2 regions of the Variovorax sp. 160MFSha2.1 genome follow, and region 2 is predicted to be linked to the other one. Evidence: predicted binding sites of a transcription regulator. Region 2 holds the regulator's gene; the other holds the start of a gene.

Region 1 (6,449 bases), 1.2 Mb from region 2:
GTCGAAGGCCTGCGTCCAGCCGCCGTCGTTCTTGGGGCCGAAGTAGAGCATCGCGATCTTCGGCTTGTCCTTCAGCGTGAAGCCGTCGGCCGCGGCCGGCAGCGAGAACGAGGCGCCGCAGGTTGCGAGCGTCAGTGCCAGGCCGAGGGCCGGGCCGTTGGAGGAAATGCGCGGCATGGAGCAACCTTTCGTGAGGAGCGTGAAGACGAGGGAGAGGAAGGCGGAAGAGGGAGAAGAGAGGGAAGGAAGGCCGCGCGCCGCTACATCATGAAATTGATGCGGAACACGTTGCCCTCGGGATCGAGCAGCACCGACTGGTACCAGTTGTAGTAGGTGACGTACGGCGCCTTCACGAGCGTGGCGCCGGCCTCGAGCGCGACGGGCACCATGCGGTCGACGTCGGCCTGGCTGTCGACGTCGATGTTCAGCAGGAACTTCACGCCGCGCGTGTCGGAGAACTCGCCCAGGTGCAGAAGCTCGTAGGCATCGAGCGCGTTGAAGCCGAGGCTCGACTTGCCGGTGTCCAGCCCGCGGAAGATGGGCGAGCGGATCGCCTCGATCTCCTTGAAGCCGAATACGCGCTGGTAGAAGCCGCTGAGCGCGACCACGTCCTTGGCGAAGACGTTGACGTAGGAGAGATGGGCCATGGGTTCGGAGGGGCTCAGGCCGTGACCTTGGTGCCGCCGAAGGTCGTCTGCTTGACGAACTTCGAGGTGAGGTGGTCGCCCGAGGAGATGGGCGCGTACTTCGGCTCTTCGCCCGGTGCGAGGCAGCTCGGCAGGCACTCGACCATCGCGTCGTAGTTGGGCTGGTGGAAGAACACCAGCGACTGCCGGCGGTTCGTGCTCGCCACCTCGAAGGGCGGGTTGATCACGCGGTGCAGCGTCGACACCCACTGGTCGTTGGTCCACTGCATCATGAGGTCGGCGATGTTGACCACGAGGCCGCCCTCGACCTGCGGCACGTCCACCCACTGGCCGGCCTTGTTGAACACCTGCAGGCCCTTGTCGTCGGGCAGCACGATGGTGAGGCTGCCGTAGTCGCTGTGCGCGCCCGCGCGAAGCTGGCCGGGCAGCGGCTGCTCGCGCTGCGGCGGATAGCTCAGCACGCGGAACATGCTGATGTGCCTGTCGATCTTGTCGTCGAAGAAGGTCTCGGGCAGCGAGAGGCCGAGCGCGAAGACGCGCATCAGCGAGCGCGAGAGATCGCTCATCGCCTCGAAGTACTGCTCGTAGGCCTCCTTGAAGCCCTCGATGGGCGGCCAGCTGTTGGGCTCGAAGTGCGGGCCGGCGGCGGGGCCGCGGTGGTAGTCGTCGTCGGGCACGTTCGAGGGGCCGATGGAGAACGACTCCTTCAGGTCGCCCGGTGCCGCTTCCTCGAGGCTGTAGGAGAGGCCTTCCTCGCCCACCGCGCTGTAGCCGCGCACGGCGTCCTCGCGCGGGCGGTCGACCTTGCGCTTCTCTGCGAGCGGCATGTCGAAGAACCTGCGCGAGAGCGAGGACACGCGCGAGATCAGCTCTGGCGAGATGCCGTGGTTGGTGATGACGAGGAAGCCGATGCTGCGGCAGGCTTCGTCGACTTTCTTCGCTACCTCCGCCTTGCCTTCGGCGGTGCCGGCGAAGTAGGGCGCGAGATCGATGATGGGCACGGACAGCAGGGTCATGGCAGGTTCCTCATGCTTGGCATGCCTTTCGCCATGCAACGTCTGTGCCAGTTGGACCAAATGGACAAACAGCATCCGTCGCGTCAGCATGGTGCGCGGGAATGCGTTGCGAAGGCGGTCGCGGCGCAAGGCGATGCACCGTGGCCTTACAGTGGTGCGCGTTTGTCGATTCACGATCAGATCAAGAGCGAGGGAAGATGCCGAAGACAAAAGCGCTGGCTGCGAATGCCGGCAAGGAGAGCCCGGCGCGCAAGCGCGCGAAGCCCGCGGTGCGAAGCGCTTCCGCAGTGAACCGCCGGTTGCGTCAGATAGAGGACAAGCGCAGCGCGATCCTGGGCGCCGCGCTGGGGCTGTTCTCGCGCTTCGGCCTGCACGGCACCTCCATCGACCAGGTGGCCGCACGCGCCGACGTGTCGAAGAGCAACCTGCTCTACTACTTCGCGAACAAGGAAGAGCTCTACGTGAACGTGCTGCGCGACCTGCTCGCACTGTGGCTCGAACCGCTGCGCGGCTTCAGCGCCGAGCAGGATCCGGCCCAGGCCATCGGCGACTACATCCGCCGCAAGCTGGTGGTCTCGCGCGACAGGCCCGACGCGTCACGGCTCTTCTGCCTGGAGATGATCCAGGGCGCGCCGCTGCTGCGCGACGAGCTCGATCGCGAACTGCGCACGCTGGTGGAGAAGAAATCGGAAGTGATCCGCGCGTGGATCGATGCAGGCAAGCTGGCGCCTGTCGATCCGCATCACCTGATCTTCGCGCTGTGGGCGATGACGCAGCACTACGCGGACTTCGGCGTGCAGGTGCAGGCGCTGTCGGGGCATACGCTGGAGGACGAAGGGTTCTTCGAGCAGACCGTCGAGAACGTTCAGCGCATCGTGCTGCAGGGCATCGTGCCGCGCTGAGTCTTGCTCCCTCTCCCCTTGGGGAGAGGGCTGGGGTGAGGGTGGCGGCCTGAAAGTCACTGCTGCTGTTGCGAGCGCCGTTGCCCCCTCACCCTAACCCTCTCCCCGAGGGGAGAGGGGAGAAAACGGGTCAGTGCTGCGGCGGCGCAGCGATCTCGTGATACCGGCGATCGAAGTAGATGAGCCCCTGCGCCGCCCCGCCGATGGCGATGGAGACGGCTTCGCAGAACAGCACGTCGTGCGTGCCCGCGCTCGTCGCGTGCACCACGCGGCAGTCGAAGGACACGGCCGCGTCGTCGAGCATCGGCGAACCGGTGGTCTTGCTGCTCCAGCGCGCGGCGGCGAAGCGCTCGTCCATCGGCGTCTTGCCGCCAAATAGCGCCGAGAGCGACTGGTGCCCGGCAGCCAGCACGTTGACGCACAGCACGCCGTTGGCCTTGAACGCCGGGTACACCGAGGCCGAGCGGTTCAGGCACACCAGCAGCGTCGGCGGCTCGTCGGTCACGCTGCACACGGCCGATGCGGTGAAGCCCGCGCGGCCTGCGGGGCCGTCGGTGGTGATGATGTTCACCGCCGCGCCCAGCCGCGCCATCGCGTTGCGGTAGTCGGCCTTCTGCAGGCCCTGCGGCAGCAGGGCAGGGTTGGGTGACGATGGAGCAGGGTTCGAGGCCATGGCGTTGTGCAGCATCTCGCGTGACTCCTTCAGGCCAGCAGGCAGGCCTCGTCGAAGGACAGCCGCGGCAGGCGGCCGAACACCTTCGACGCGTCGCCGTGGCCGAGGTTGATGAGGAAGTTGACGGTCCAGTCGGAGCCCTCGAAGAAGGCCGCGCCGACCTTCGCCTTGTCGAAGCCCGACATCGGCCCCGCATCGAGCCCGACCGCGCGCGCCGCGAGCAGCAGGTAGCCGGCCTGCAGGCTGGCGTTGCGAAAGGCCGTCTCGTGCGCGGCCTCGGGGCTGCCGGTGAACCAGCTGCGTGCATCGGCATGCGGGAACAGCGTGGGCAGCCTGTCGTAGAACTTGCGGTCCCACGCGGCGATCACGGTGACGGGCGCTGCCATGGTCTTGTCGAGGTTGCCCTTGGAGAGGGCGGGCGCGAGGCGCTGCTTGCCTTCGGGCGTGCGCACGAAGACGAAGCGCGCGGGCGAGCAGTTGGCCGAGGTGGGGCCCAGGCTCGCGAGTGCGTAGATCTGCTGCAGCTGGGCATCGGTGACGGGTTCATCGGTCCAGCCGTTGTGGCTGCGCGCGCCGGTGAAGAGCAGCGAGAGCGCGGCGTCGTCGAGTGTGGAAGAGATGGTGGTGGTCATGCTGGAACGGCGGGTGCACTGACCCGCGAAAGAAAGTCGAGCAGGCTGCGGTTGAAGTCTTCGGCCTCGGTCACGCAGTGCGCGTGGCCGCCGTGCGGCACGAAGTCGAGCGTGACGTCGCGCAGGCCGTCGGCCAGGCGCTGCGAGCAGGTCCAGGGCACGAGCACATCGTCCCTGGCTGCGGCCACGAGCGTGGGCGCAGAGATGTCGGCGAGGCGCGCATCCACGTCGAAGGCCCGCAGGGCGGCGATGCGCGCGCGCATGTTGGCTTCGCCGGGAAAGTGCGCGAAGGCATGGTCGACTTCGTCGGCCACGCGCTGCGCGTTCTCGGCGGCCCATGCGGCGGGGTACAGGAAGATCGGCTGCGCCTCGACGTACGCGCGCGGACCGCATGCGCCCAGCAGTGCGAGCCGTGCATCGAAGCAGCGCGCCGAATGCGGGTTGGGCTTCGACCACGCGTTGACGAGCGCGAGGCTCGCGATGCGCGAAGGCGCATCCAGCGCGAGCTGCAGTCCGACGAGGCCGCCTAGCGCATGGCCCGCGAAGTGGCACCGCGAGGTGTTCGTCGCGTCGAGTATCTCGATCACGTCCCGCGCCATGTGCGCGATGGCGTAGGCCTCGGGCAGCGCGGCGGGGCTGCGGCCGGTGCCGCGCTGGTCGTAGGCGATGACGCGATGCCCTGCGGCGATCAGCGCGCCGAGCTGCGGCTGCCAGAACCCGGCCGAGCCGCCGAGGCCCGACGACAGCAGCACCGTGGCCGCTGCATCGGACGGTCCGTGCACCTCGTAGTGCAGCGCGCTCATGAAGCTCAGGCCTTCTTGCCCACGTGCGCGATCGACGCGATCTCGACCAGCGCGTCGGGCTTCACCAGGCCGCACTGGATGCAGTAGCGCGCGGGCTTGGTGCCGGGAAAGAACTCGGCGTACACCGCGTTGATCTTCGCGTAGTCGGCCCAGTCCTTGAGCATGATCTGGTTGAAGGTGACGTCGTCCATGGTGCCGCCGGCGGCCTCGACCACGCCCTTGATGGTGGTGAGCACGTGCCTGGCCTGCGCGCTCGCGTCGCCCACGTGCACCACGTTGTTGTCCTTGTCGAAGGGCAGTGTGCCCGACACGTAGAGCACGCCGTCGGCGAGCGTGCCGGGGACGAAGGGAGCGATGGGAACGCCGGTGCCGGGAGGAATGATGGCTTGCTTGGGCATGGTGGAAAGTCCTTGGTGAAGAAGATGGGGAAGGGAAATCAGGCAACGGCCGCTTCGGCCGGAGCGGATCGGGTTGCGAGCGAGGGCGCGAAGGTGCTGCAGAAGTGCTCTGTCGTGGACACCCAGCCGAAGAAGGTCTCGACGTTGTAGACCGATGCCTTCTGGATGGCGGGCCCGCCGAGCTCGTGCGTGGCGTCTTCCAGCATCACGGCGAAGTACTCGAGGTGGAAGGCGTCGCGCAGCGTCGATTCGACGCACACGTTGGTGGCGATGCCGGTGAACACCAGGTGGCGGATGCCGCGCGAGCGCAGCGTGCTGTCGAGCGTGCTGTTGAAGAAGCCGCTGTAGCGCGTCTTGGGCACGACGATGTCACCGGGCTGGGGCTTCATCTGCTCGATGAGCTCGTAGTCCCAGCCGCCCTTGGCGAGGAACTTGCCCTGCAGCTCGGGCCTGGCGCGCATGGTCTTGAGCGCGTTCGACTTGTGCCAGTTGGGCGAGCCGGGGCCGCCGGCTTCCACGTAGGCCGCGTCCCAGCCGTTCTGCAGGAACACGACCAGCATGCCGGCCGCGCGCGCCGCCGCGATGCTGCGCGAGATGCTGGCGATGGTGCCCTGCGCGCCGGAGATATCGAAGCCGGCCGAATCGACGTATCCGCCGATGGAGGCGTAGGCGTTCTGCATGTCGACGACGATCAGCGCGGAGTTGGTGGCGTGCAGTGCCAGCGGCTCGGGGCGCGCGGGCAGTACCAGCGGCGCGGGCGCACCGGGTGCGCGCGGCGCGCCCACGGGCGTGTTCGAGGTGAGGGTGGTGTTGCGTGCTGGAGTGGTCACGTGGCGTTCCTCCTCAGGCTGCGAGGCGCTCGGGCACTGCCTGCGAAGGCACGGGGCTCTGCACATGCGCGCGGCTCTTCATCAGCGGCTGGATGCGCTCGCCGAAGGCCTCGACGCCCTGAACGAAGTCGTCGAAGGTCAGCAGTACGCCCTCGGTGCCGGGCACCTCGGCCACTTCGTCGAGCATGCGCGCGACGCTCTCGTAGGAGCCGACGAGCGTGCCCATGTTGATGTTCACGGCCGAGGTCGGGTCGGCCATCTGGCGCACGTTGGTGTCGGCGCCCGATTTCGTGTCGGCCGCGCCCTGCTGGCCCAGCCATGCGATGGCCTCGTGGTCGGCGCCGGCCTTGTAGTGCTCCCACTTGGCGCGCGCGGCCTCGTCGGTCTCGTCGGCGATCACCATCATCAGCACGTAGGTGGTGACCTTGCGGCCGGTCTTCGCGGTGGCCTCGATGAGCTTGTCGGCCGCGGGGGCGAAGGCCTTGGGCGTGTTCACGCCCTTGCCGAAGCAGAAGTTGTAGTCGGCGTACTTCGCCGAGAACTCCATG
Region 2 (6,449 bases):
CGGGCAAGACCTACGAGCAGGACGGCGCGCTGTGGCTGAAGTCGACCGACTACGGCGACGACAAGGACCGCGTGATGAAGAAGCAGGACGGCACGTACACCTATTTCGTGCCCGACGTCGCTTACCACATCGCCAAGTGGGAGCGCGGCTTCCACAAGGTCATCAACATCCAGGGCACCGACCACCACGGCACCATCGCGCGCGTGCGCGCCGGCCTGCAGGCCGCGGGCGAAGGCATCCCCGAGGGCTATCCCGACTACGTGCTGCACACCATGGTGCGCGTGATGAAGGGCGGCGAGGAGGTCAAGATCAGCAAGCGCGCCGGCAGCTATGTCACGCTGCGCGACCTGATCGAATGGACCAGCACCGACGCTGTGCGCTTCTTCCTGCTGAGCCGCAAGCCCGACACCGAGTACACCTTCGACGTCGACCTCGCGGTGACGAAGAACAACGACAACCCGGTCTACTACGTGCAGTACGCCCATGCACGCATCTGTTCGGTGCTGGCTGGCTGGGGCGGCGACGCCGCTTCGCTGAAGGACGTCGACCTGTCGCCGCTGGAAAGCCCGGCCGCCCAGGCGCTGATGCTGCTGCTGGCCAAGTACCCGGCCATGCTGACGGCCGCCTCGAAGGATTTCGCCCCGCACGACGTCACCTTCTACCTGCGCGAACTGGCCGCCAGCTACCACAGTTACTACGACGCCGAGCGCATCCTGGTCGACGACGAGAAGGTGAAGCTGGCCCGCCTGGCGCTGGTCGCCGCCACCGCGCAGGTGCTGCACAATGGCCTCGCGATTCTCGGCGTCAGTGCGCCGAGCAAGATGTGAACTCCCTCACCATGAAGAAGACAAGAAGTCAACGCGGCAACATCGTCATCGGCCTGATCATCGGGCTGGTGCTCGGCCTGGGCGTCGCGCTGGGCATCGCGGTCTATGTGACCAAGGTGCCGATCCCGTTCGTGACCAAGACGCAGCGCGGCGGCGCCGAGCAGGACGAGGCCGAGGCCCGCAAGAACCGCGACTGGGACCCGAACGCGCCGCTGGCCGGCAAGGCGGGCGCTCCCAAGCCGGCGACGCCGGCGGCTGCGACCGGCCCGGTCAACCCCATCACCGGCGAGCCCGCCACCGGCAACACCGCCGCCGCTCCGGCCACCGCTTCGCCCAACACCGCGCCGCCGGTGCCCGTGGTGGTGGCGCCCAAGCCGCCGCGCACCGCGCCGGTGCCGGCCGAGGCCAACGCCCTGCCGCAACAATCGAACGACCCGCTGGGCGATCTGGCCCGCGCGCGTTCGGGCCAGGTCTCCGGCTCTGGCAGCACGACCACCGCGTCGGCCGCGCCGAGCAGCAGCAACAGCAATGCTGGCAGCAGTTCGGGCCCCGATCCCTTCATGTATTTCGTGCAGGCCGGCGCCTTCCGCACCACCGAGGACGCCGAGGCGCAGCGCGCCAAGCTGTCGCTGATGGGCGTCGAGGCCAAGGTCACGGAGCGCGAGCAGGCGGGCCGCACCGTCTACCGCGTGCGCGCCGGTCCGTTCAGCAAGAAGGACGACGCCGACCGCCTGAAGGAACGTCTGGACGGCGGCGGCATGGATTCCGCGCTGGTCCGCGTGCAGCGCTGAGCGCTGCACACAACAGCCGGAATAGCCCTCAAGCCCCGCCGGGCGGCGTTTACCGCCACCATTCGTCGCCTTTCATATCGCCTTTCGTAGCTTCGGGCGCGCCGTCGAGCAGGGGAGTGGAACTCCCCGCCGCGCGCCGGCTCAGTCTGCCGTACCAACTGGAGAACCCTTTCAAATGAAACGTCGTGACTTTTCGCTGGCCGCCACTTCGCTCGGGCTGATGTCCCTGGGTGTCAACACGGCCCACGCCCAGGCGCGCGCGCCCAAGGCCGGTTCCGAGTACCTGGTGCTCGACAAGCGCGTGCCTGTCGACGCTCCCGCGGGCAAGGTCGAGGTGGTCGAGTTCTTCTCGTACAACTGCCCGCACTGCAACGATTTCGAGCCGACGCTGGAAGCGTGGCTCAAGACCATCCCGAAGGAAGTTTCCTTCCGCCGCATTCCCGTTCCCTTCGTGGGCAACGACGTCGAAGCCAAGCAGCGCCTGTACTACGCGCTCGAAGCCATGGGCAAGGTCGACGAGTTCCAGCCCAAGGTGTTCAACGCGATCCACGCGCAGCGCCAGAACGTGAACGGCGACGCCAACATCATTGCCTGGGCCACCGCCAACGGCCTGGACGCCACCAAGTTCAAGGAAACCTTCACCTCGTTCGGCGTGGCCAGCAAGGCCAAGCGCGCCTCGCAGCTGACCGACGCCTACAAGGTGGCCGGCGTGCCCGCGATGGCCGTGGCCGGCCGCTGGTACGTGGACGGCGAAACCGCCGGCAACATGACCAAAGTACTTCAGGTCGTGAACTATCTGATCGGTGAAGCGAAGAAGGGCTGAAGCCCGAAAAGCTGAACCGTGCCGCGCCGTTGCGCGGTGTTTCTGGTAGAAAACCAGAAGGAAAGTCAAGCCCGCTTAGGCGGGCTTTTTCACCTGTGCGTGCGGGGCAGAAGCACTCAGCCGCATACAATGCCGAGCAAGTTTCGTGCCTCTATGACATTGCACTCTTACCCCACAACCCCCTTCCTGCGTCGCATCGGCCGCCTGGCCGCCGGCGCGCTGTTGCTGGCAGGCCTCGCCTCGGGAGCGGTGGCCGAAACCGCCGACCGCTCCAAGCCGATGAACATCGAGTCCGACTCGATGCGCTACGACGACCTGAAGCAGACCAGCGTGTTCACCGGCAACGTTTTGGTGACAAAGGGCACGATCATCATCCGTGGCGCACGGCTGGACGTGCGCCAGGACGCCGAGGGCTACCAGTACGGCGTGGTCACGGCGGCGCCGGGCAAGCGGGCCTACTACAAGCAGAAGCGCAACGCGCCCGACGAGTGGATCGAAGGCGAGTCGGAAGTCATCGAGTACGACAGCCGCGCCGACAACGTCAAGTTCATCCGCAACGCCACCATGCGCCGCCTGCTGGGCGCCACGCCGAACGACGAGAGCCAGGGCGCGCTGATCGTCTACGACCAGAGCAACGACACCTACACCGTCAACGGTTCCACCGTGCCGCCGAACACTGCCGTGAACGCCTCGGCCCCGGGCGGACGCGTCAGGACCATCCTCACCCCCAAGGCCGCCACCGCGCCGGCCGCAGGCGCCTCGGCCCCGGCCGGCGGTGCGAAGGCGCCGGCTCCGGCGCCCACCCCTGCACCCGGCAAGGGCCTGCGCCAGAGCACCACGCTCAGTGACCAGGGAGACACGCGCAAGTGATCGAATCCGCAGGAACTCAGGACGCCAACGGCGCACCGGGCAGCCGCCTGGTCGCGCGCGGCCTGAAGAAGAGCTATGGCAGCCGCACGGTCGTGAAGGACGTCTCGCTCGACGTGCAGAAGGGCGAAGTCGTCGGGCTGCTCGGCCCGAACGGCGCCGGCAAGACCACCTCGTTCTACATGATCGTGGGGCTGGTGCGCGCCGATGCCGGAGACATCACCATCGACGGCGAGCCCATCGCCCACATGCCGATTCACCGCCGCGCCCGCATGGGCCTGAGCTACCTGCCGCAGGAAGCCTCCATCTTCCGCAAGCTCACGGTCGAGGAAAACGTGCGTGCCGTGCTCGAGCTGCAGAGCGAGCCCGACGCGAACGGCAAGCTGGTGCCGCTGTCGAAGGAGCACATCGAGGAGCGCCTGACCGACCTGCTGGCCGACCTGCGCGTCGACCACCTGCGCGATTCGCCCGCGCTGGCGCTGTCGGGCGGCGAGCGCCGCCGCGTCGAGATCGCGCGCGCGCTGGCCACGCAGCCGCGCTTCATCCTGCTGGACGAGCCCTTCGCCGGCATCGACCCGATCGCGGTGATCGAAATCCAGCGGATCATCAGCTTCCTGAAGGAGCGCGGCATCGGCGTGCTCATCACCGACCACAACGTGCGCGAGACGCTGGGCATCTGCGACCACGCATTCATCATCAGCGACGGGCACGTGCTGGCACAAGGCACGCCTTCGGAGATCGTCGACAACGCCGAGGTACGCAGGGTGTACCTGGGCGAGCACTTCCGCATGTAAGGCGCGGGGGCGGTTTCCATCATGAAGCAAGGGCTGTCCCTTCGCGTTTCGCAGCATCTGGCGCTCACGCCGCAGCTGCAGCAGTCGATCAGGCTGCTGCAGCTCTCCACGCTCGAACTGAGCCAGGAGGTGGAGCAGATGCTCGACGAGAACCCGTTCCTCGAGCGCACCGCGGAAGAAGCCGTGCGCGAAGAGTTCGGGCTCGAGACTGCGGATGCCCCGGTACCGCGCGACGAGGATGGCAATGGCGGCAGCGGCAGTGAAGGCGGCGAAAGCGACTTCGCGCCCACGTCCGGTTCGACCTCCACCACTTCCTCTTCCGAAACGGCTTCCACGGCCGCCGACTCCGACGGCCCCGCCGCCGAGATCTCCGAGCGCGAGCCCGACTGGGAAGGCGACGGCACCGTCGACATGGCGCCCGACGACAGCGAATGGGGCGGCGATGCGCCCGCGCGCCAGAACAACGCAGGCGACGACGAGCGCGCCGATGCCACCGAGCTCGCGCGCAGCCAAGAGTCGCTGCAGTCCTTTTTGCACCGCCAGGCGCTGAGCCTGCGGCTCAACGAGAGCGACAGCGCCGCGCTGCGCTTTCTCATCGAATCGCTCAACGACGACGGCTACCTCGAAGACTCGCTGCCCGCGCTGGCCTCGGGCCTGGCCGGCGACGACAACGACGAGTTCGACGACCTCGTGCACCACTTCCAGGTGGCGCTCGGCCTGCTGCAGAGCCTGGAGCCCGCCGGCGTCGGCGCGCGCGACCTCGGCGAGTGCCTGAGCATCCAGCTGCGCGCCATGGCCAGCGACGACGAGACCGAGGAAGAAGAGCTGGTCCGCAAGACCGCCATCGCCATCTGCAAGCAGCCCATGGAGCTGCTCGCGCGCCGCGACTTCAAGCGCCTGGCCACGCTCACCCGCAGCAGCGAGGAGCTGGTGCGCTCGGCGCTGCAGGTCATCGCGCGGCTGGAGCCCAAGCCGGGCCGCAGCTTCGTCGACGTGGAACGCAACATCATCGTTCCCGACGTCATCGTCACCAAGACCGGGCGCGGCACCAACGTGAAGTTCCGCGTCATGCTCAATCCCGAGGTCATGCCGCGCCTGCGCGTGCACGACATCTACGCCGGCGCGCTCAAGTCGCACAAGGGCGAGGGCAGCCAGGCGCTGTCGCAGCGGCTGCAGGAGGCGCGCTGGTTCATCAAGAACATCCAGCAGCGCTTCGACACCATCCTGCGCGTGAGCAACGCCATCGTCGAGCGGCAGAAGAGCTACTTCGTGCACGGCGAGCTCGCCATGCGCCCGCTGGTGCTGCGCGAGATCGCCGACGAGCTGGGCCTGCACGAGTCCACCATCTCGCGCGTGACCACCGCCAAGTACATGGCCACGCCCTTCGGCACGGTCGAGCTCAAGTACTTCTTCGGCTCGGCGCTGGGCACCGAGACCGGCGGCAACGCGTCGAGCACCGCGGTGCGCGCGCTCATCAAGCAGTTCGTCGGCTCGGAGAGCGTGAAGAAGCCGCTGTCGGACAGCCAGATCTCCGAGATGCTGAAGGAGCAGGGCATCGAGTGCGCGCGCCGCACCGTCGCCAAGTACCGCGAAGCATTGCGCATCGCCCCCGCCAACCTGCGCAAGGCACTCTAGAAAGAAGCCGATGAGCCGTGGCCTGATGTCGCGCGCCGGGCATTGGGTCTTCGCCATGGTGGCAGTGCTGCTGTTCGCCGGCTGCGCCACCCTGCCCGACGAGGCCCCGCGCCCGCCCACCAGGACCATCGCCGTCTCGGCCGACACCGCCCTGGGCAAGATCGCGCTGGCCTCGCAGCCCGACCCCGACCTCAGCGGCTTCCGCCTGATGCCCGGCGGCGACTTCGCCTTCGACACCCGCATCCAGCTCGCGCGCCGCGCCCAGCGCACGCTCGACGTGCAGTACTACCAGATCGAGAACGACGAGACCGGCCGCTACCTGCTGCGCACCCTGCGCGACGCCGCCCAGCGCGGCGTGCGCGTGCGGCTGCTGATGGACGACCTCTACACCTCCGGCGAGGACGAGCTGCTGCTGGGCCTCGCCGCCACGCCCAACGTGGAGCTGCGCCTGTTCAACCCCTTCCCGGCCGGCCGCGGCAGCCTGCTGAAGCGCTTCACCGCCTCGCTCTTCGACTTCAGCCGCGTCAACCGCCGCATGCACAACAAGCTGTTCATCGCCGACGGCGCGATGGCGGTGGCGGGCGGGCGCAACATCGGCAACCAGTACTTCAGGCGCACCTCGGGCGAGAACTTCATCGACCTCGACACCTTCGTCACCGGCGCGCTGGTTCCCCGGCTGGGCAGCCTGTTCGACCAGTACTGGAACAGCATC

The links. Region 2 encodes sigma-54, which starts transcription at its own class of promoters, with help from an activator protein. Its sites were predicted from a motif close to TGGCANGNAANCTGCTTT; they were not measured.
Region 1: a site for sigma-54 is predicted at 1,696-1,713, ahead of ABL838_RS28640 (isopenicillin N synthase family dioxygenase). Genes of this name have one in related genera too.

Annotation. Positions count from the first base shown of each region.
Region 1 is NZ_CP157624.1:6,208,955-6,215,403, reverse strand. Features, by position in the region: gene ABL838_RS28650 (BMP family ABC transporter substrate-binding protein) at 1-177, opposite strand, end outside; gene ABL838_RS28645 (VOC family protein) at 261-647, opposite strand; gene ABL838_RS28640 (isopenicillin N synthase family dioxygenase) at 662-1,663, opposite strand; gene rutR (HTH-type transcriptional regulator RutR) at 1,861-2,565, shown strand; gene rutF (NADH-dependent FMN reductase RutF) at 2,696-3,253, opposite strand; gene ABL838_RS28625 (malonic semialdehyde reductase) at 3,268-3,870, opposite strand; gene rutD (pyrimidine utilization protein D) at 3,867-4,673, opposite strand; gene rutC (pyrimidine utilization protein C) at 4,679-5,071, opposite strand; gene rutB (pyrimidine utilization protein B) at 5,110-5,901, opposite strand; gene rutA (pyrimidine utilization protein A) at 5,915-6,449, opposite strand, start outside.
Region 2 is NZ_CP157624.1:671,272-677,720, forward strand. Features, by position in the region: gene argS (arginine--tRNA ligase) at 1-827, shown strand, start outside; gene ABL838_RS02950 (SPOR domain-containing protein) at 839-1,618, shown strand; gene ABL838_RS02955 (thiol:disulfide interchange protein DsbA/DsbL) at 1,794-2,441, shown strand; gene lptA (lipopolysaccharide transport periplasmic protein LptA) at 2,595-3,311, shown strand; gene lptB (LPS export ABC transporter ATP-binding protein) at 3,308-4,102, shown strand; gene rpoN (RNA polymerase factor sigma-54) at 4,124-5,737, shown strand; gene ABL838_RS02975 (phospholipase D family protein) at 5,748-6,449, shown strand, end outside.